Regions from separate parts of the Granulicatella sp. 20925_1_28 genome, predicted to be linked through region 2. Evidence: predicted binding sites of a transcription regulator. Region 2 holds the regulator's gene; the other holds the start of a gene.
The links. The regulator LexA, encoded in region 2, represses DNA repair genes until DNA is damaged. The targets are predictions, from matches to a motif close to CNAACANNTGTTNG.
Positions count from the first base shown of each region.

Region 1: O3793_RS06830 (CitMHS family transporter) is a predicted target of LexA. The motif match lies at 6,023-6,036, and genes of this name have one in related genera.

Region 1 covers NZ_JAPWBS010000013.1:7,023-18,426, reverse strand. The annotation lists gene citF (citrate lyase subunit alpha) at 1-1,498, opposite strand, end outside; gene citE (citrate (pro-3S)-lyase subunit beta) at 1,500-2,387, opposite strand; gene citD (citrate lyase acyl carrier protein) at 2,375-2,683, opposite strand; gene citC ([citrate (pro-3S)-lyase] ligase) at 2,711-3,721, opposite strand; gene O3793_RS06850 (OadG-related small transporter subunit) at 3,734-3,865, opposite strand; gene O3793_RS06845 (sodium ion-translocating decarboxylase subunit beta) at 3,893-4,963, opposite strand; gene O3793_RS06840 (acetyl-CoA carboxylase biotin carboxyl carrier protein subunit) at 5,042-5,434, opposite strand; gene O3793_RS06835 (hypothetical protein) at 5,460-5,783, opposite strand; gene O3793_RS06830 (CitMHS family transporter) at 6,120-7,505, shown strand; gene O3793_RS06825 (GntR family transcriptional regulator) at 7,626-8,321, shown strand; gene citG (triphosphoribosyl-dephospho-CoA synthase CitG) at 8,314-9,144, shown strand; gene gltX (glutamate--tRNA ligase) at 9,590-11,065, opposite strand; gene O3793_RS06810 (O-methyltransferase) at 11,135-11,404, opposite strand, start outside.
Region 2 covers NZ_JAPWBS010000005.1:24,658-36,061, forward strand. The annotation lists gene mutS (DNA mismatch repair protein MutS) at 1-466, opposite strand, end outside; gene O3793_RS04025 (TIGR00282 family metallophosphoesterase) at 490-1,287, opposite strand; gene O3793_RS04030 (branched-chain amino acid transporter permease) at 1,399-1,722, opposite strand; gene O3793_RS04035 (AzlC family ABC transporter permease) at 1,715-2,413, opposite strand; gene tkt (transketolase) at 2,488-4,482, opposite strand; gene O3793_RS04045 (DUF896 family protein) at 4,674-4,922, opposite strand; gene lexA (transcriptional repressor LexA) at 5,066-5,689, shown strand; gene O3793_RS04055 (PTS glucose transporter subunit IIA) at 5,737-6,231, opposite strand; gene O3793_RS04060 (MurR/RpiR family transcriptional regulator) at 6,244-7,059, opposite strand; gene O3793_RS04065 (PTS transporter subunit EIIC) at 7,188-8,693, opposite strand; gene O3793_RS04070 (N-acetylmannosamine-6-phosphate 2-epimerase) at 8,729-9,421, opposite strand; gene O3793_RS04075 (response regulator) at 9,606-10,241, opposite strand; gene O3793_RS04080 (sensor histidine kinase) at 10,241-11,302, opposite strand; gene liaF (cell wall-active antibiotics response protein LiaF) at 11,299-11,404, opposite strand, start outside.

The DNA of each region.
Region 1 (11,404 bases), on a different contig from region 2:
CACGGTATTCGATTACCGCAACCACTTTATCACCATATTGGATTGGTTCTGGGTTTCCAACGATGCTGTAGGCTTTTTCTTGTAATTCTTTGATTGTGTATTGAGGTACATCTAACCCTTTGAAGTGTTCAATTAAGTCTTGACGGTTAGGATTGATAGCAATACCAACTTCAGTAACAACCACGTCCACACTTGTACCAGGAGTAATCACAGTATTTACTGATTCTACGAATGTAGGGATGCGTCCACGTACTAATGGGCTGATAACCATAGACATTTTTGAAGCAAAGGCTGTATCACAGTGACCACCTGAAGCCCCACGGATAACACCGTCAGAACCAGTCATTACGTTTACGTTGAAGTCTGTATCTACTTCTAAAGCAGAAAGAATTGCAACGTCTAAACGGTTAATTACTGAACCTTTAGATAATGGGTTTGCGTACATGCTTGCGTCGATTTCATAGTGGTTTGCATTGTTTGCAAGTGAAATTGCAGATGGGTGGTCGAAGTCTTGAACGTCGATAACTTTCTCAACTAAACCTTCTTCTAACAATTCGCACATTGAGTTTGTAATACCACCAAGTACAAAGCTTGCTTTGATGCCGTCTTTAATCATTGCCTCACGGATGAAACGAGTTGCAGCAAGAGAAGCTCCACCTGTACCAGTTTGGAATGAAAATCCTTCTTTGTAATATGGAGAACCAGTGATTACTTTAGCAGCGTATTCTGCGATTAATAATTCTTTAGGGTTTTTAGTGAAACGAGTTGCCCCTTTAGCAATCCCTTTAGGATCCCCGATTTCATCTACTACAACCACATAGTCCACGTCTGTTTGTGGAATGCTGATTGGAGTGTTTGGATAAGGTACAAGGCTGTCAGTAATGGCAACTACTTGGTCAGCGTATTTAGCGTCGATCATTGCGTATCCTAAAGAACCGCAAGTTGCTTTTCCTTTTGTACCATTGATGTTACCGTACTCGTCAGAACTTGGAGCTCCAAGGAAGGCAACGTCGATGTGGATGTCTCCTGCAGTAATCGCACGAGCACGTCCACCGTGTGAACGAATCACAACTGGGTTTTCCATGATACCGCTAGAGATTGCTGCCCCTAATTTATCACGTAAACCAGATGAAGTGATGTTTGTAATGACACCATTTTTGATATGTTCAATTAATGGTTCGTGTACGTTTGCGATTGAAGAAGGCGCGATTGATAGGTTTTTAATTCCCATTTTTGCAATTTCTTCCATAACCATGTTGATTACATAGTCCCCTTCACGGAAGTGGTGGTGGAATGAGATTGTCATGCCATCTTTCAAACCAGTTTTTTCAATAGCTTCACGAATGCTACCTAATAATTTTTCTTGACGAGGTTCAACAGGTTTAATTTTACGGCTAGCTGCTTCATAAGGTTTAATGCGAGCTAACTCACCTTCGTATACCCCAAATTGATCTGCATATTCTTGTGGAATGTCACGTCCAGCTTTATTTAATACCATCTTAAATTTCCTCCTCGCTAATCAATCCAGCCGCTTTTGCCAATGCGATTACGCGCTCAGCACGTTCCACGATTGGTTTGTCGACCATTTTACCGTTAACTGAGATAACACCTGAACCTTTCGCTTCAGCTTCACGAATTCCCCAGATAACTTCTTTAGCGTTTTGAATTTCTTTTTCTGTTGGTGCATATACTGCATTAGCCACAGGAATTTGACGAGGGTTAATAACAGATTTTCCATCGAAACCTAATTGTTTGATGCGTTCTACTTCTTCACGGAATCCATCCATGTTGTCTACGTTAGAGTAAACAGTATCGATTGCAGCGATTCCTGCAGCACGAGCAGCGTGTAAGATCATGCTACGAGCGAAGAATAACTCTTGTCCATCAGGATAACGACGAGTTTTCATGTTTGTTACGTAGTCTTCAGCACCTAAAGCGATACCGATTAAACGGTCACTTGCTTTAGCGATTTCGCGAGCGTTTAACACACCTTCAGCAGATTCAATCGCAGCCATCATTTTAGTGCGACCTACTGGGATGTTGTTTTCACGTTCAACGCGAGTGATGATTTCATCCACGTCTACGATATCTTGAGCTGTTTCAGTTTTTGGTAAACGAACAACGTTTACGCCAGCTAGTACAACTGCTTCAATATCTAAAGCACCTGTTGTATCTAAACCGTTGATACGTACAACTGTTTCTACATTGCTGTAGTCAAAAGTTTTTAAAGCGAAATGTACTAATACACGAGCTGAGTCTTTCTCTTTTAAAGAAACAGCATCTTCTAAGTCAAACATAATTGAGTCTGCGCCGTAAAGTGGAGCATCACGCAACATTGCTGCGTTTGAACCAGGTACGAACATCATTGTTCTTCTTAAGCGTTCCATGAGTCGATCTCCTTCCAGTCGTAGTTTTCAACTTCTGCTGCACGGTGAACAACTGTCACTGTACGAGCTTGAATTGTGCAATCTAAAGCCCCTTTATCAACTGCGATGACTTCTGCTGAAGTAACCCCTAGTTCTTTTAAAGTTTCTTCGATCACACGACGGATTTGATTTCCGAATTGTTTTTCGACACTACTTTCTAATTGAATGTCGATTCGACCAGCGGTACTTGGATTTAAAGTGATCATGATGTCACTTGATTCCAAAGTACCGACTACTGCACTTTTTTTAATTTCCATTATTGTTTCCACCTTTTCTTTTGGATTTTAACCAATGAAATGTTTTTCTTCTAAATAATGATACGTAGTTGCTGGAACGAGTAGTTTCAACTCGTCTACGTTTTTGTCTTGAATGGCAGCGCGCACCCGCGTCGCACTCACCACTTCGTCCCCGGCTGAAAGTCTGTCTATAATCACTAGCTCTAAGTCGCTCCCAAAAGCAGCTCTTAGCGCGTCATTATAAACGGAGGTTACTGGGGAAAGTGGTTCTTGACCCACAAAACGTTTGGTCAATTGTAACGTTGGAACAATGTTTTCTAAGAAGAGTGTTGCATCCAATGTTGCTTGAACTTTTGCCACTTCCAAATCAGCCTTCTCTTTCAAGAAGTAAGATGGGAAAGTCGCACTTGAGACCATGTAGTCTCTCGTTGGAAGCACCGTTACGTTCGGCAGATGACTCACACCTCGTTTCACCATTTCCATTCGGTCATTCGTATTAAAGAACGAACGGTCCTCGGAAACAACGAACACGTAGAGGTGACTCGACTGACTTGCGGCCGTTTCTACCAAATATTGATGTCCCAGTGTAAAAGGATTTGCATTCATGACGATGGCACTATTGCTACTTCCTTCTACGAAATGGTCTTTTAGTAATTTTAGGTAATCACTAAAGGACGGAATGCCTTGTTCTAAAAAGGCAAGGTTTTCTGTCTCGGCAACTACCCGGTAACCTAGAGATTTAAAGAAGACAATGTTCTTTGGTTTCGTGTAGACAAAACTATTTGTATAAGAACGTTCTCTTAATTCATCCAAGAGCGCCATCACGAGATGCGTCAACAGATTTTCTGATTGATACTTTTTACAAACCACTAAACATTTTAAAATGTTGCGGTCTAAAGAACCGGTTGCTGCAGGTTCACCAGAAGTATGGTAAATCGCAATCGTATAATCAACCTGCTCTGTTTTGCCAAGGTTAGCTTGATCCATTAACCATTCCCAATCTTGACGAGCTTTTTTATCGCGATCGAGCCATAAACGTTTGAGAATGAAATTTTCCATGGAATGGCCTCCTTATTTTGGCGGGAATGCTTTTAATAAAATAGCAGAAACGGCATATAGAATTCCTAATACTAGGAAAACTCCACCCATCCCTAAAGCCATTAATTCGAAAGCTTGTGTTAAATGTTCTGCGTTGAAAGTCATCGTTTTCCTCCTTTTCCTTCTATATTATTACATGAAGAATGATAATAATAATCCACCAGCAATAACAGAAGCGATTTGTCCAGAAACGTTAGCTCCAACAGCGTACATTAAGATGAAGTTTTGAGGATCTTCGTCTGTCGCCATTTTTTGGATAACACGACTTGACATTGGGAATGCAGAAATACCTGCAGCTCCGATCATTGGGTTGATCTTTTCTCTACGGAATAAGTTCAAGATTTTAGCAAATACCACACCACCGATTGAGTCCATGATGAAGGCTACTAAACCGAACAAGATGATCATTAATGTTTGAACATTTAAGAATAAATCAGCTTGCATTTTAACAGAGATTGTAATCCCTAATAGAATAGAAACAATGTTTACTAATTCGTTTTGAGCAGCTTGAGATAAGTTATCTAAAACGCCACATTCACGTAATAAGTTACCAAACATTAAGAAACCAACAAGTGGTAATGAAATTGGAGCAATGAAACCTGCTACAATTGTGATAATGATTGGGAACAAGATTTTAGTTAATTTAGATACGCCTGAAGCGTGGTATGTCATACGAATACGACGTTCTGCTTTTGTTGTAACCATCTTGATAGCGATTGGTTGGATAATCGGAACAAGAGCCATGTATGAGTAGGCCGCAACCGTAATCGCTCCAAGTAATTGAGGGGCTAATTGGTTCGCAACGAAGATTGATGTAGGACCGTCAGCCGCACCGATGATACCGATTGAAGCTGCTTCACGAATGTCAAATCCGAATAATACGGCTACAACTACTACGAAGAAAATACCAAATTGAGCTGCCGCACCGAATAATAACATGAATGGGTTTTGTAATAATGGACCGAAGTCGATCATCGCACCGATACCGATGAAGATTAATAATGGGAATAATTCAGTTTCGATACCGATTTCGAATAAGATTTGTAGGACACCGTGTTGTTGTTGTCCACCAACGACTTGGTCAAGAACCCCTGTCCCTGGGAAGTTTACTAAAATTGTACCTAATCCCATTGGTACTAATAATGTTGGTTCGTACTCTTTTTTAATCCCTAAGTACATTAATAGGGCACCGATAGCCATCATGATACCTTGGCCCAAAGTAAATGACGCTAGATTTTGAACTAATGTTTCCACTGTTTCACTCCTTGAAAGTTATTAAAATTAGTTAATTGTAATTAAAGCGTCGCCTGGGTTTACCACTTGACCTTCTTTAACGTGAATTCCTGCTACAACCCCTGCTTTAGCTGCAACGATTTCGTTTTCCATTTTCATTGCTTCTAAAATCATTAATGGTTGGTTTTCAGTAACTGTGTCTCCTACGTTTACTAAAATACGTAAGATGTTACCAGGCATTGGAGACGGCATTGCGTCTGCGCCAGCTGGTGTTGCTGCTACAGGAGCTGCTGGTGCTGGAGCTGCTTCTACTGCTGGTGCAGCAGGTGCCGCTGGAGCTGCAACTGGTGCTACAGGAGCAGGCGCTGCAACTGCTCCAATTTCTTCCATTTCTACTTGGTACTCTTGACCGTCTACTTTGATTTTGAATTTACGTAACATATCGTAACATTCCTCCTAAAATATATTATGAATTGCGTTTTTGGTAGATTTCTTTAACAGCCCATTGACTGTCATTTGATTCACCTGCAGCAATCGCTGAGGCAATAACCGAGATAATCTTGGTTTCTGGGTTGCGTTTAAGGACGCGTTTAACCACAAATTGGCTTTCTGGATAATCTGAGGCCGCAATCGCCGCTGCAATGATTGAGACGTGCTTAGCTTCTTCTGCTTCTACCGGTACAAAAGCTTCTAATTTTTCCCATTCAGATTCTGGTTGTGCAGACTTTGTCGATGCGTGTTCCGTTGCTTCAGAGTTCTTCTTGCCAAATAATCGTTGGAGAATTCCCATTCCTTCACTCCCTTCCCAACATAATCTACATGCAATTATTATACAGAAAACGGCGTCATACCTAAACTAGAAACAGGTTTTTCCCCTGTTCTTTTGGTGTTTTATTATAAATAGGATATAAAACTTATGCTCATTTTGTCACATCAAACTGTTCTTTTATTGTTTTTCGATATGAAATTACTATCTTTTTTATTAAATATTGTTTAAGATATCGCTATAAGTAAACGAATTCATTTTTACAAAAATGGGTTCGTGGAGCTTCCTTTCAGGTTTTAGCGACTGAAGGATTCTCCAACTATAAAAAATTATTTTTTTAAACAAAGAAAGGAAGATATGATGGTTATCACAATTTCAGCTTACGTAATGATGGCAATTTTCATGTACGTTATCATGAAGAAAAAAATGTCACCATTTACAGCTTTAGTATTAATTCCATTAGTTTTTGCAATTATTTTAGTTGCTACAGGTCAAGTCCAAGACGTTAACATCGGTACATTAATTCGCCAAGGGTTATTCGGAAATAACTCAAAAGATAAATTAACAGCGATGAAAGGGACTGCTGAAACAGGAATTATGCTTCTATTCGCAATCCTTTACTTCTCTACAATGTTAGACGCTGGATTATTCGATCCAATCACTAACAAAATGATTCGCTTCGCTAAAGGCGACCCAATGAAAGTATTGATGGCTACTGCTATCGTTGCTGCTGCCGTATCATTAAACGGTGACGGAACAACAACTACATTAATCTGCTGCTCAGCTTTCGTGCCAATTTACAAAAAATTAGACATGAAATTAATGAACTTAGGGGTTCTTATTATCTTACAAAACACTATCATGAACTTATTACCATGGGGCGGACCTACTGCTCGTGCGATGTCAGTTCTTGGTGTAGAAGCAGATATCCTAGCTTACTTAGCACCAGGTATGATTCTTTCAGTTCTTTACGTAATCTTCTTTGTTGCTCGCTCAATGGGTAAAAAAGAACGCGCTCGTTTAGGTATCCAAGAATTAACTGAAGAAGAATTAAACGAATTGACTACAATTTCTGATCCTGAAGTATTAGAAAAACGTCGTCCACAAAACTTTGTAATCAACGCTATCTTAACAATCGTATTAATCGGTTGGTTAGTTGCTGGTTCATTCATCAATTCAATCGAAGTTAAACCAGTTGTATTATTCTTAGTTGGTACAGGTTTAGCCTTAATGATTAACTACCCAGACTTAAAAGCTCAATCTAAACGTATTGGAGACAACGCTGGGGATGCTGTACAAGTAGTATTACTAGTATTCGGTGCTGGCGTATTCATGGGATTATTCCAAGGAACTGGAATGGCAACTGCTTTAACACAAAGTATCGTTCAAGTTATCCCTCAACAATTAGCAGGATTCTGGTCATTAATCATTGCATTAATCTCGATCCCTGGTACATTCTTCTTAACAAACGACGGATTCTACTACGGAGTATTAATTCCATTCGCTGAAGTTGGACGTCAATACGGCTTCACAGATATGCAAATGGCATTAGCTTCATTAATGGGTCAAGCATTCCACTTATTAAGCCCATTAGTAGCGTTCATCTACTTACTATTACGTCTAACAGGATTAGACATGGGTGAATGGCAAAAAGAATCAGCTAAATACGCAGCTGTTATCTTCGTCATCTTCGTTGTAACAATCGTATTAATGGGTCATATGCCATTATACTTACCACAAAATTAAACAATTGAATTTGTGAAAAAGACTTGTTCAGGCCTAGCCTAACAAGTCTTTTTTTGTGCATTTTACCATTTTATCGTTTATACTATCTCTAATGTTTACAATAATTTCCAGGAGGCTACTATGTCAGCGATTATCCAAGCGGTAAAGAAAAATTTAGATATTACCCAAAACAAACCTCTTAAAATTTCGCTCTACGAAGCTTTTCGTAAAACGATTATCTTAGGAGAAATCCCTGCAGGTACGCGTATTAACGAGAAAGAATTCTCGACTGAGTTAAACATCAGCCGTACACCCATTCGCTACGCTCTTAACGAGTTAACGAAAGAGCACCTAGTAGAGCACATCCCTAAGATTGGTGTCATCGTAAAAGGAATTTCCATTAAAGATGCCCATGAAATTTACGAAATTAGAAAATCACTCGACACATTGGCAACAATTAATGCGATGAAACTCATGACGAAAGAAGACTTCGAAGAGTTGAACGCCATTCTCGAAGAATGCGAACGTCTCAACAACGAAGACAGAGTCGACGAAGTACTTGCGAACTTCACGACTTTCAATGATTTCATCTACGAAAAATGCCAAATGACACGTCTAAAAGAAATCGTATTTGAATTACGTACATACGTCATTTACTTCCGCGACTTATCGATTCGTTCTTCAGAACGCCGTACAAAAGCACTCGAAGAACACAAACTCATCTATCGCGGCATGCTCAATAACGACGTAGAACAAATCACGCTGATTACACACGAGCACTTAGATCGCTCCTTACAATTTATTTTGAAACAAATGGAGAAATTACACATTGATTAATCCTGAGTTTTTAGCAAAAGCGGCCACAGACGCCCTTCTACAAGAAGTAAATCTCGCGCCAAAACCAGGCCTCGTGGATCCCATTTCCACAGGCGCTCATAAGGACATGACAAAGGACACCTTCTATCAAAGCATCGTTGCTCTCCGCCCTTATTTACTAGCCTATGCCGAAGCAGGAAGCCGTCATAACGGCAGTCCACTCGACTTATTCAACGAACTTCGCACCCTTGGAAAACAAGCCGAAGATGCGATGATGGCCGCCACAAACAATATCAACACCCATAAAGGAGCCAACTTCTCCTTTGCGCTCGTCTTAGGGGCTACCGCTCATACGAATGGCAACATTCCAGAAGCCTTGCACTACTGCCACCTAATGACGCGCCACCTCATCGAAGTGGACTTTGCCAACCTCGACCAAAAAGAACACCTCTCTTATGGTGAAAAACTCTACGTCGAACATGGCATCAAAGGCATTCGAGGCGAAGCAGCAACAGGCTACCCAAGCCTTGCAAAAGCACTCAACTATTACAATACACTACACACGCACACACCACGTCACCGCGACTTACTCCTTCTCCTCTACTTGATGACTTTCGTAGAAGACGGAAACCTTATTCACCGCGGCGGAATCGATGCGTATAAACAAGTCCAAAAAGAAGCACAACAATTATTCGAAGAAGCACAAACCCTCACAGAAACTGAGCTAGCAAACCGACTCGAGGACTACGACAACGTCCTTATCGAGCGTAACTTGAGCCCTGGAGGCAGCGCAGACTTACTCTCGCTCACCTTCTTCTGTCATCAAATACAACAAAACGGATGACCCTTCATCCGTTTTTTCTTTGCCCTTTTTCCGTCCCAGCACTTTCCCTGTTTACACCCATTACTAGCACACGCTCCCTGTTCTCCCTTCCCCGCGCCAGAGAACGTGGCATGCACACCTGTCGCACTCTCTTATTCAAGAAAGGATTAACCTTTTTATTTATCCACTCCCCCTGAGGCCTGATATTCGGAAAAATCTCGGATTCTATAATAGCAGTAATGGGGAATCGTATTAAATGCGAATTAAAGGGAGTTAGGAATTTATTCCTTACTCCCTTTTTGAGGCTTTAAAGGTGAGAGCCCCTAGGCTCGAACCGGTACCCCATTACCGCTATTATGAAGATATCCGAGTATTTTGAAGAATATCGGGCCGAAGGCCCATAGTTTTAAATTAATATAAACAAAAAAGAGTTAACGCAGTTTGCGTTAACCCTTTCTGTTAGCTTTTATTTAATAAGAGCAAGTGCTGCTTGCACGTGTGCAATGCTGCGTTCTCTTCCAAGCAATTCGATCGTCTTGCCGATCTCCGGCCCGTGTGTTTGTCCACTCGTAGCCACACGAATTGGCATAAACAAGTTTTTACCCTTCACGCCAGTTTCCTTTTGAACTTCCTTGATCGCTGCAAGAATGCTTGGTTCATCGAATGTTTCCATTGATTCTAATTTCGCAACAAAAGCGTTCAATACAGTTGGAACTGTTTCGCCTTGAAGCACTTCTTTGGCTTGTTCATTTTCCACTTCGAAATCTTTTCTGAAGAATAGCGCTGATAACTCAACGATTTCATTCATGTAGCTCATTTGGTCGTGGTATAAAGCCACTAATTTTACTAACCATTCATGTTCTTCAGGAGAAACTTCGTCTTTTACAAGGCCTGCTTCTTTTAATTGAGCAATCGCCATTTCAGCCACTTCTTCTAATGGAGTTTTCTTCACGTATGTGTTGTTAATCCATTCTAATTTCTTAGGATCGAAGGCAGCTGGTGATTTACCAAGACGTTTTTCGTCGAAGATTTCGATGAATTCTTCACGGCTGAAGATTTCGTGTTCCCCTTGAGGAGACCATCCTAGAAGCGCGATAAAGTTGAACATCGCTTCTGGTAAGTACCCTAAGTCTTTATATTGTTCGATGAATTGTAGAATTGATTCATCACGTTTCGATAATTTCTTACCTGTCTCCGTATTAATGATTAATGTCATATGCCCAAAACGTGGTGGTACCCAACCGAATGCTTCGTAAATCATTAATTGTTTTGGAGTATTCGCAATATGGTCATCTCCACGTAAAACGTGAGTGATTTCCATGAAGTGGTCATCCACTGCTACTGCGAAGTTGTAAGTTGGCATTCCGTCACGTTTTAAGATAACGAAGTCGCCACCGACACTTGTAGATTCGAATGAAATTTCGCCTTTAACGATATCGTCGAATACGTAAGTTCCTTGTTTTGGAACACGGAAACGAACAACAGGAGTGCGTCCTTCTGCTTCGAAAGCATCACGTTGCTCTTGTGTTAAGTGAGCGTGTTGACCGCTGTAGTGAGGCATTTCGCCACGAGCACGTTGCGCTTCACGTTCTGATTCCAATTCTTCCTCTGTCATGTAGCATTTATACGCTTTGTCTTCGGCAATTAATTGCTCGATTAGTGGATTATAAATGTGTTCACGTTCTGATTGACGGTATGGACCGTATTTGCCAGGTTTGTCTGGACCTTCATCCCAATCCATTCCAAGCCATGTTAAGTTTTCTAATTGGCTTTCTTCACCGTGTTCAAGATTTCTCTTGCGGTCAGTATCCTCGATACGGATGATGAACTCTCCACCATAATGTCTCGCGAATAAATAGTTAAATAGAGCTGTACGGGCATTCCCGATGTGTAAGTGCCCTGTTGGACTTGGTGCATAACGTACACGCACTTTATCTGTCATTGTAAAACTTCCTTTCTTTTGTCATCCTTCTTATTGTAAAACTTTTCCATGAGGATTTCCATGATTAATTTACAAGTCTTCTAAAATATATTTAAAATCTTTTTCTTCGAGCTTTTGAATGAGAATCACTCCGTCGCCCAGTGGAAGTAAAGTTGATTTTAATGTTGGGTCGCTTTGAACCAAATCAAGGAACATATTGAGGCGACGATGAATTTTACGCACGCGTCTTGGGCGCTCCATCACGTCTTCTAAAATCGTTCCTCCTTGGAAAATATCGTCCACCATTAGCACACCACCGACTTCAAGCACGTCCATGCAATATGGGAAGAACTCGATGTA
Region 2 (11,404 bases):
GTTGTGTCACTTTCAATTCCCCTGTAGACACATCCACATACGACAGTGCGAATCGTTTTCCAACAAGAGGTAAAATTGACACTAAATAATGGTTTTGATTTTGCGCTTGGTATTCTGTATACGTCCCTGGCGTCAAGACTTGAACAACGTCTCGCTTCACCATTCCCTTTGTCAGCTTTGGATCTTCCAACTGCTCACAAATGGCTACTTTCTTTCCAAGTTCAATCAGCGTTTTAATATATTCTTTTGCGGCATGATGAGGAACCCCACACATTGGAATTGGGTCCTCTGCATTTTTATTTCGACTTGTTAGTGTAATTTCGAGAAGTCTTGCTGCTTCAATCGCATCATCATAAAACAATTCATAGAAGTCACCTAGTCGATAGAACAATAAGCAATCAGGATACTTTTCTTTAATCGAAAAATACTGTTGCATCATCGGTGTGTGTTTCGTTTTTTGTGGCATTTCTGACTCTCTTTCTAATCTTTTTATTCAAAAAATGGTGCATCTGGAGTAATGCGAATCGGTTGAATCGATTTCGCTTTCCCCGTTTTGTCATCAATATCAATTAAACAAGCACTTAATTGGCCTTCATCGTCTTCAGCCACTTCAAATCGTGCTGGTAATTGATTGAGGAACTTCGTAATAATAATATCGCGTTCCATTCCGAGAATTCCGTTATACGGACCAGTCATTCCCACATCACAAAGGAAGGCTGTCCCCTGTGGAAGAACGCGGGCGTCATTTGTTGGGACATGCGTATGCGTTCCAACAACGGCTGATACTTTCCCGTCTAAGTACCAAGACAATGCTTGCTTTTCACTCGTTACTTCGGCATGGAAGTCGATAAAGATAATCGGTGTTCTCTTTTTAGCTTCTTCAACTACCTCAGTGATTTTGGCAAAAGGATCGTCCAACGGATTCATAAAGACACGGCCTTGCAAGTTAATCACTGCCACTTCTTTATCGTTACATTTTACATAAACGATTCCTTTTCCTGGAACTCCTGCTGGATAGTTCAGTGGTCGTACCATTTTTGTGGCATCTTCAATGAAATCAAAAATCGCTTTGTTATCAAAGGCATGATTTCCAAGTGTTACAACGTCTGCACCAGCCTGCAATAACTCCTTATAAATCTTCTCCGTAATCCCTTTTCCGTGGGCAGCATTTTCCCCATTAATGACGGTGATTTGTGGTTTATATTTTTTCTTTAATTTTGGGACGTATTGTGTGACCATCTCTCTTCCAAGAGAACCGACAACATCGCCAACGAATAATAATTTCATAAGAGTGCCTCTTTCTAAATCAATGTAGCTCTATTTTACCATAAAACAATGCTAGAAAATACCTAGATACAACCATGCACTAGATAGCTTAAATTAACATATATGTTAATTTCACATAACTTGTAATAAGACCATATAAATGACCGTTGGAACAAAGATGCTGAGCAGTGTATTCTCCTTCCACCATTGCAACAACACTACGATTGCGACTGCAATGATTTCTGGAATTCCAAAGGGTGCTTTTACAAACGAAATATCCTTTAGACAATAAACGACTAGAATTGTAATGATAGCTTGTGGAAGAACCGCAGAAATAAACTGCATGCGGTTCGATAAATTCGTTTGATTGCGGAGTACTAGAAATGGGAATAATCGAATCGCGAAAGTCACGACTCCACTCGTAACAAGAGCAAGAAAAATATACGTACTACTCATTTTCTTCCTCCTTCATTTGTAGTTTCTCACGTTCGAAGATTGCAATTAATCCAATCATCGTCGTGGCTAATGCGCACACAAGAAAATACTGTTTTCCAACAAAAATCAACCAGAAAATCGCACTCACTCCCCCAATGATAAATGGGAAATAGCGGTCTGCCTTTTTCAATTGGTTCACGAGAATCACCACAAAGAGTGCCGTCATAGAAAAATCGATGCCCTTTGTTGAAAACGGAAGGAATTCGCCGATAACAACTCCAATGACTGTGCCAAGAATCCAATAGAAATGGTTCAAGAGCCCAACATAGACCATAACGTTCTCATTGCCTTCAGTTTTTGTTTGTTTCATCCCCACTAATAACGAGAATGTTTCATCCGATAAGGCGAAGATTAAATAAAAAGCCTTCCACCCCAACTTTTTAAATTCCTCAATAAAGCTAACGCCGTAAAATAGCATTCTGGCATTAATAAATAAAGTCATTAAGGCAATCATCCAAAAACTCATCCCTGCACTCATAAATGAGACAAGGGCAAATTGCATGGAACCAGCATAAACAAATAGACTTGAAAAAATAGAAGCCCAAGCAGGAAATCCTTCTTGAGACATCAGAAGTGCAAATGCAATTCCTAAAAAGACATACCCGAAACAGATGGGTAAACTAATTGTAAATGCCTGTTTTAATTCTTTCATACATTCTCCTAAAAACAAAAAAAGATTGAAAGCCTGATATACCCAGACCTTCAATCTCTTATTTTAACTTATTTTTATAAAGATTTAAATGTATTCACTACATTTTCTACAGTGAATCCTAATGTTTCCATGACTTTGTTTCCGTTACCTGATAAACCGAAACGGTCGATTGTCACAGTTGCCCCATCAAGGCCAACGTATTGACCCCATCCGAAACTTGCGCCCATTTCAACGGCTACACGTTTACGAACATCGCTTGGTAATACTGATTCGCGATATTCTTTTGGTTGTTCTTCGAACAAGTTCATGGATGGCATTGATACAACAGATACATCAATCCCTTCTTCGGCAAGAACTTTTTGCGCTTCAATGGCAAGCGCCACTTCAGAACCTGTCGCAATCAAGATACCTTCTGGAGTATCGCATTTTTGTGGGCTAACCACATATGCCCCACGTTTCACACCTTCGTAAGCTAGTTCTTTTGAGTGTTCAAGAACTGGTAAGTTTTGACGTGAGAATACTAATACTGTTGGACGGTCTTTTGCTTCTACAGCTACTTTCCACGCAGCAGATACTTCGTTACCATCAGCAGGACGAATCACGTTTAAGTTTGGAGTTGCACGGAACGCTGCTAATTGTTCGATTGGTTCATGCGTTGGTCCATCTTCCCCAACCGCAATCGAGTCATGTGTATACACATAAATAGCTGGTAAGTGAGAGATTGCCGCAACACGCATTGCTGCTTTTAAGTAATCTGCGAATACGAAGAATGTACCTCCGTATACACGGTTACCACCATGAAGAAGCATACCGTTCATCGCAGCTCCCATTGCAAATTCACGAACCCCAAACCAGATGTTTCTTCCACCGTAATTTTCGTGTGAGAAGTCGCTGTCTGCTTTGTTCATTGTGTTGTTTGATGAAGAAAGGTCCGCAGATCCACCCCAGAAGAATGGAATGTGTTTTCCTAATTCTTGAATCGCAGCTTGACTTGTTACACGAGAAGCCATTGCTGGGCTACCAAATTCGTATGAAGGTAATACTTTTTCTAAGTCGACTTCGATGTTTTCTGCAAAGCTATCTTCGAATTCCTTTGCAAGTTCTGGATAAGCTTGTTTATAGTCGTCGAATAAAGTTTTCCATTCGTTGTAGTCATTTTCACCTGTTTGCACTAATAATTTGTCGAAACGGTGTTGCACTTCTTCTGGCACTTCAAATGGGCCATATTCCCATCCGTAGTTTGCTTTTGTAGAAGCAATGCCGTCAGGTCCTAAAGGAGCTCCGTGAACTTTATTTGTTCCTTGGTTTGGAGCACCGTAACCAATGATGGTTTTCACTTCGATAATCGTTGGTTTTTCTTTTTGGCATTGTGCTTCTTCGATAGCTTCAGCGATTTCGTCTAAATCATTTCCATCTTCAACACGGATATAATTCCAGCCTAAACCTTTGAAGCGTTTCTTCACGTCTTCAGTGAACACTTTATTTAATGGACCATCTAAGCAGATGTCATTTGAATCGTATAACACGATTAATTTGTTTAATTTCAATGTTCCAGCTAAAGATGCTGCCTCATAAGAAATACCTTCCATTAAGTCCCCGTCACCACATAATACATAAGTGTGGTGGTCAACTACTGGGTAGCCTTCACGGTTGAATTTTGCAGCTAGGTGCGCTTCAGCCATGGCCATCCCAACAGCATTAGCGAACCCTTGGCCAAGGGGACCCGTTGTTGCATCTACCCCATCCGTGTCATGTACTTCTGGGTGTCCAGGTGTTTTACTTCCAAGTTGACGGAAGTTTTTCACATCTTCAATCGATAAATCATAGCCTGATAAATATAATAAGGCATATAACATTGCAGATCCATGACCTGCTGATAATACAAAGCGATCGCGATCGACCCAAGTAGAACGTTTTGGGTTAACTTTCAAATATTTAGACCAAAGTACATAAGCCATTGGTGCCGCACCCATTGGAAGACCAGGGTGTCCTGAATTCGCAGCTTGAATCGCATCCATACTTAGTGTACGAATCGTATTCACTGCTAGTTGATCGGTTTTATCAAACATACAATCACTCCTTAAATATTTTTTCCTTAATCGGAACTTACTCTTCTATTTTACTAATCCAAGACTGCTTTTGCAACCGTTATTTTTATGATAAGGAAAACATAGTAACCCCTTGCAAAACACATATTTCTTTCATGGTTTTAGCATATTTTGCAAAAATAAAAAGGCTGAAATTTTCAGCCTTCTCTCGTCTATTCTTCGTCTCGGTTATGCAATCCTTTTTCTTTTTGAATCGCTTTTAGTTTATCTGGAGTCACGTCATTTCCTTCTTCATCAACAATTTTCAATCCTTCGATATGGTTACGCATTCCACCACGAAAAGCTTCCAAATACTCTTGGCGTAAAAGTTGTTGTTCCTTTTCTTCCGTTGGAGTCAATTTTCCTTCTTTTTTCTTTTTCGCTAATTCATTAATACGGTTTAATTTTTCTTCTGATAACATTTTTGTCATTCCTTTCCTTGGCTTCGTCTCCTAGTGTAGCACGAGACGACATTTTTTCCTAAAAATCTGACTACCATGCGAACATTTGTTTGATTTCTGTTTACAAAGTGTGTTACACTAGTCTCAAAGAAGGAGATGTTCCGATGACAAATTTAAAAGATTCTAGACAATTAGATGTATTACAGTTTATTTATAAAGAAGTTCAAGAGCACGGTTATCCGCCAACAGTGCGTGAAATTTGTAACGCCGTTCAACTTTCTTCGACTTCAACCGTTCATGGTCACTTATCAAGACTTGAGAAAAACGGCTTAATTCAACGTGACCCAAGTAAGCCACGTGCCATCGAATTAACAATGGCAGGTCTAAAGGCCATTGGTGCTAAATCAACGGCGATTCCAATGCTTGGTGTGGTAACAGCCGGTGAACCAATTCTTGCTGTAGAAGAAGCAAGTGACTTCTTCCCAATCCCACCAGAATTACAAAACGATGCAGACGATTTATTCATGCTTCGTATTAAAGGAGACAGTATGATTAATGCCGGTATCTTTGATGGCGATTCCGTCATTGTCCGTAAACAATCAACTGCCTCAAACGGTGAAATCGTCATTGCGATGACCGAAGAAGACACTGCAACTTGTAAGAGATTCTATCTCGAAAGCGACCATGTGCGCCTAGAGCCAGAAAATGACACGATGGACCCTATCATCTTACCGAACTGTACGATTTTAGGAAAAGTGGTAAGCTTATACCGCAGTCGTATTTTCTAAACCAAATGAAAATCTCCGCTCAAATTTGAGCGGAGATTCTTTTTTTATTAAGCTTTTAATGTTACTTTCCCTACTTCTGTTTTTCCTTCAACAGTTCCTTCTGTAGCTATCACAATTGATTCCACTTTATCCATATTCGTAAAGAGAACCATCATTGCAGTATCCTTACCAGCTTCTTTTAACGCTTCTAGGTTCACTGTAGATAACACGGTATGTTCATCTACCTTTTGGCCAACTGTTACTGTCGTTTCAAAAGGTCCCCCTTTTAATTCAACGGTATCAATTCCCATATGCACGAGTACTTCTAATCCGCCAGCAGTTTGAATGCCTACAGCGTGAAGTGTTGGAAAGACATTCACCACTTCCCCTTTTACTGGAGAAGTAATCACACCACTTGAAGGAATAATTGCAAATCCGTCACCCATCATCTTACCTGCGAACACTGGATCATTCACTTGTGTAATGGGAACAATTTCTCCACCAGCTAGTGCAAATACTGGCACTTCTTTTTCTACTTGATTCTTTTTAAAAAATCCAAACATTTTATCGTCTCCTTATTCTGGTTGAATGGCATGTAATGTATTTGAGAAAATCGAGCGTTTGCGTTCCTTATCGATTTCCTTGTAGTAACTATATAAAATATCGACAATGACAAGAACTGGGAATTGCGGTGTAATGGTCGTTCCTTGCTCTAAGGCATTCTTCATCGCGATGAGCACTAATTCGTCACAATCCTGTTGCAACTCTTCACTCTTCTTGGAGGTAATTAGAACGGTTTTCGCTCCTTGAAGTTTTGCGATATTCACGGCATTCACAACACTTTCGTTGGCCGATACCGTAATCCCAATCACAAGACAATCTTCATCGACTAATACGCGGTTCATCAGCATCGTATGTAAATCCGTAATCGCCTCGCAAATCATCCCGAGTCGCATGAATCTGAATTTCATCTCCAGCGCTGCTAACCCGGAACTTCCTTGTCCGTATATATACACGCGTTTGGCCTTACTGAGCATGTCGCACACATGAATCAGCTGGGCTTCATTAATGAGCGAGAAGGATTTCGTTAAGAGGTCTGCATAATCGTCTAACACAATTTTGGTTAAATCATTATGCAAGTTTGTCTCTTCTTGCTTTCCCTTTTGATAATCATAAATGAACTGTCGATATCCTTTATAGCCACACTTTTGAGCAAATCGTGTTAAGGATGGAATCGATACGAATAATCTTTTAGATACTTCTTGTGCGGATAACGATTCATTTTCCGGAATCACACCCAAGAAATATTTCGCAATCGTTTTTTCAATCGGTGTCAACGTATCATAAATCGATTCAATCATCGGTGCTACTTTTTTCTCAAATGACAACATCTGCTTTTCCCCTTTGCATTGTTACATTCATTATAGCACAGGTTTCTAAAAAGATTTTGCCTTTTTTCAAAAAATAAAAGATGGACTAATCGTTAAGACTAGTCCATCTTTTGAGTGAGTTTAAACGACTAATCGTCTACACCTAAAATTTCATTAATATTGTTCTTGTAAAGAATTGCTTTCGCACCGTAAATGGCTTGAATACCACCTTTTACTTCAAGAACATCTACTGCCCCGATTTCTTTCAAGGTTGCTTTGTTGACTTTATCAACTTCTTTAACAGCAACACGTAGACGAGTGATACAAGCATCCACGTCTTCGATATTTTCTGCTCCACCTAGAGCTTCAATAATACGAACGCTGTCTTGTTTCAAGCTATCGCGTGTTTCAACAACTGGTTTGTCATCTGATAACATATCATCTTCAATACGTCCTGGAGTTGCTACGTTAAATTGAGTGATAAACCATCTGAATACTACATAGTATAGACCACTCCAGATTAAACCAAATGGAATTTGTAATAACCAGTTTGTCTTATCGTTACCTTGTAATACCCCGAATAATGTGAAGTCAATAACCCCACCAGAGAATGTATTACCGATTGAGATATTAAGAATATCCGCAATGAAGAAACTTACCCCATCAAGGAATGCGTGAACAACATATAATACTGGACTTACGAATAAGAACATGAATTCGATTGGTTCTGTAATCCCTGTAATGAATGAAGTTAATGCAACCCCTAAGAATAAACCTGCATATTTTTTACGACGATCTTTTGGTACACAGTGATACATTGCTAAGCAGGCAGCTGGAAGACCGAACATCATTGTTGAGAAACGACCAGCGAAGAAACGAGTTCCTTCAGTAAATAGACCTACGTGGTTAGGATCTGCTAATTGAGCAAAGAAGATTTTTTGTGCCCCTGCAACTGTTTGACCAGCTACAACTTCAACACCACCTAGTTCAGTAAACCAGAACATTGGATAAATCATATGGTGTAATCCAACCGCTCCACATAGACGCATTAAGAATCCATATAAGAATGTACCCACAGGACCCGCTTGTGAGATATATCCACCAGTTGAAACTAGTAATTGTTGGAATGGTGGCCATACTACGAAGAAGATAGCTCCAACAAAGATAGCTGCAAATGAAGTAATGATTGGTACAAAACGGCTACCACCAAAGAATCCTAATACTTGTGGTAACTGAATATTGTTATAACGGTTATGTAACCAAACAGCGATGGCCCCTACTACAACAGCTCCGATAACCCCTGTATCAATCGAAGCATCTTTACCCATATATAATCCTACAAGAGCTTTGATTGTTGCAGTCATTACTAAGTAACCAGTCACCCCAGCAAGTGCTGCAGTTCCTTTGTCACGTTTTGCTAAACCGATACATAAGCCCACACAGAGAAGAAGTGAAAGGTTTGCAAAGACAACTTCCCCTGCTTGGCTCATTACTTTAAAGATAGCTTGTAATACGTCGTTATTTAATACAGGATATGTTGCCACAGTTACTGGGTTGGATAAAGCTCCACCAATCCCTAATAACAAACCTGCTGCCGGTAAAATGGCAATCGGCAACATAAAGGCCTTCCCAATTTTTTGTAAAAATTTAAACATGTGGTTTTCCCCCTTAAACTATAAATAAGTGATGTTTAATCTTTTTCTAATTGTTGAATCGCATCAACAAATTTTTTCGTGATGAGTTGCGGACGAGTAATCGCTGATCCTACAACGACACTATACGCGCCTAACTCAAGCACACGTTTCACCTTTTCAGGTGTATCAATATTGCCTTCTGCAATAAGTGGATGTTTGATTCGTTCTAAAACTGTTCTCAAGATTTCAAAGTCATTTTCTTCAATTTTGTCGCCTTTACTTTGTTTGGTATAACCTACTAAAGTACTTCCGATAAAATCAAAGCCGAGTTCATCAGCATGAATCATTTCTTCTACCGTTGAACAGTCTGCCATCAGTAATTGGTCTGGATATTTCGCTCTGATTTCATGGTAGAAATCATCAAGCGTTTGTCCATTTGGACGAGTAGATGTAGTGGCATCGAGAGCAATAATCTCTGGTTTCACCGTCATCAATTCGTCAATTTCTTTCATCGTAGCGGTAATAAAGACGTCGGCATCATCATAATCACGTTTAATAATTCCAATAACTGGTAAATCGACAGCCTCTTTAATCGCTTTGATGTCAATCACTGAATTGGCACGAATTCCTTTCGCTCCTCCTTCCTGTGCAGCAACTGCCATACGAGCCATAATATAATCACTATGTAATGGTTCATGCGGCAATGCTTGGCATGATACAATTAATTGACCTTGTAATCTCATAAACAGCCTCCTTCTATTTTTAGTAAACCCTTACATTTTTAGTATACCTACCTTAGAAAACATTTTCAACATTACAACTATTTTTAGTAACTACTTTCAAGATAAGGTGAAAAACACGACTCCCTCAACCCTTTATAGAAATTACTTTCATCAAAAAAGCCACTCTTGCAAGAACAAGAATGGCTTTCCGTTACATTTTAATCAATTGATGTTTGAACGCGTAAATTGTTGCTTGCGTTCTATCTTCTACTTCTAATTTCGAGAGAATATTTGAGACGTGCGTTTTCACTGTCTTTAATGTGATAAACAACTCGTCGGCGATTTCCTGATTCGATTTTCCTTGAGCGATTAAGAGTAACACTTCTAATTCACGCTGTGTTAAATCTTCATGCAAGAAATGTTGTTGCTTCATTTGGATACGGTTCACGAGTTTATCCGTTACTTGCGGTTCAAATACCCCATCCCCTTGATAGGTATCTCGAATGGCTTTTGCGATTTGAGAAGCAGAAGCCGTCTTTAAGATATAGCTCTTTGCTCCGGCGTTAATAGCTGGAAAGACTTTCTCATCATCAATAAAGCTTGTTAGGATGATGATTTTTGCTTGCGGCCACTTGTCAAGAATTTCTTTTGTCGCTTCGATTCCGTCCATCTCTGGCATCACAAGGTCCATTAGAATGATATCTGGTTTTAATGCGAGTGCTTTCTCAACACCCTCACGACCATTCTTAGCTTCATCAATCACTTCGATATCATCTTGCATCGATAGATAGGAAGACACACCAAGTCGTACCATCTCATGATCGTCTACTAGTAATACATGTATCATTATTCACCCTCCATGTTACGACTGAGCGGAATCTTAATTTCAATTGTCGTCCCTTGATTTGGGAAGCTGACAATTTTCACTTGTCCACCGAGTCCTTGCACTCTTTCTTTCATATTATTAATTCCATAGCTTCCTGGAAGAATTTCCTCCGTATTAAATCCTACTCCATTATCTTCTATTTTAAAGAGAACATTGGAGTCTGTTTGACGTAAGTACACTTCTAATGTGGTTGCGTGCGAATGACGCAATGTATTCGATAGAAGTTCCTGTGCGATTCTAAAGAGATGATCCTCGACCCCTTCTGGTAGTTGAACGTCTTCGATATCCCAATGAATTTTCATCTGTACTTTCGTTTGCAATTCAACGAGTAATCCTTCAATACCTGCTTTCAATGATTTATTTTCCAGTGAAATCGGTCTTAAGTGTAGAAGCAATGCTCTCATCTCCGCTTGCGCTTGTGAGAGTACATGTTCAATCATCTTCAGTTGCTTTTGTTCTTTCTCATCAAACTTGTCTGCACGTTCATTTAACGCAGAAATCATCATCATTGCTGCAAACAACTGTTGACTCACAGAATCATGTAACTCACGAGCGATACGGCGTCTTTCTTGTTCAATGACCTGCTCTTTCGTTTCAGTCCCTAAGAACTGTGGTTTACTACCTAATTGTTGCAATTCGAGAGATAAGTTTTCTAAGCGTTCTGAAATAGCCGCTGTCTGTTCATAAAAGACATTTAAATCTACAACAGTTGCTTCATTAATCCAGTTGGGTTGTTCTTCTTCTTTTACTAATGAATATTTTGCTCTTTGAATCATGAGTAATTGCTCACCCATTTTACGTTCTGCTTGACGATTCAAAATCATCATTGCACTAGCTGTAATCAAACCGAGGAATAAGATTAATAATAAATACAACGTCATCGTCCCAAGAATCTCTTGAATACTCAGTGTCTCAACTAATTCATAGCGAATCCATTTTCGAAACAGGAATAGGAAAATGGTACTAACGAAGCTATACACTGCTGAATAGAGCATCCAGCTTTTAAAGAGGCGTTGCTTCATGCTTCAATCACCTCAACCTTCCCTGCGACGATGGTTGTATAAATCTTAACCCGTTTCGTACTGCGATTATAACCTGCACTATACAGTTGAATCGATTCATTA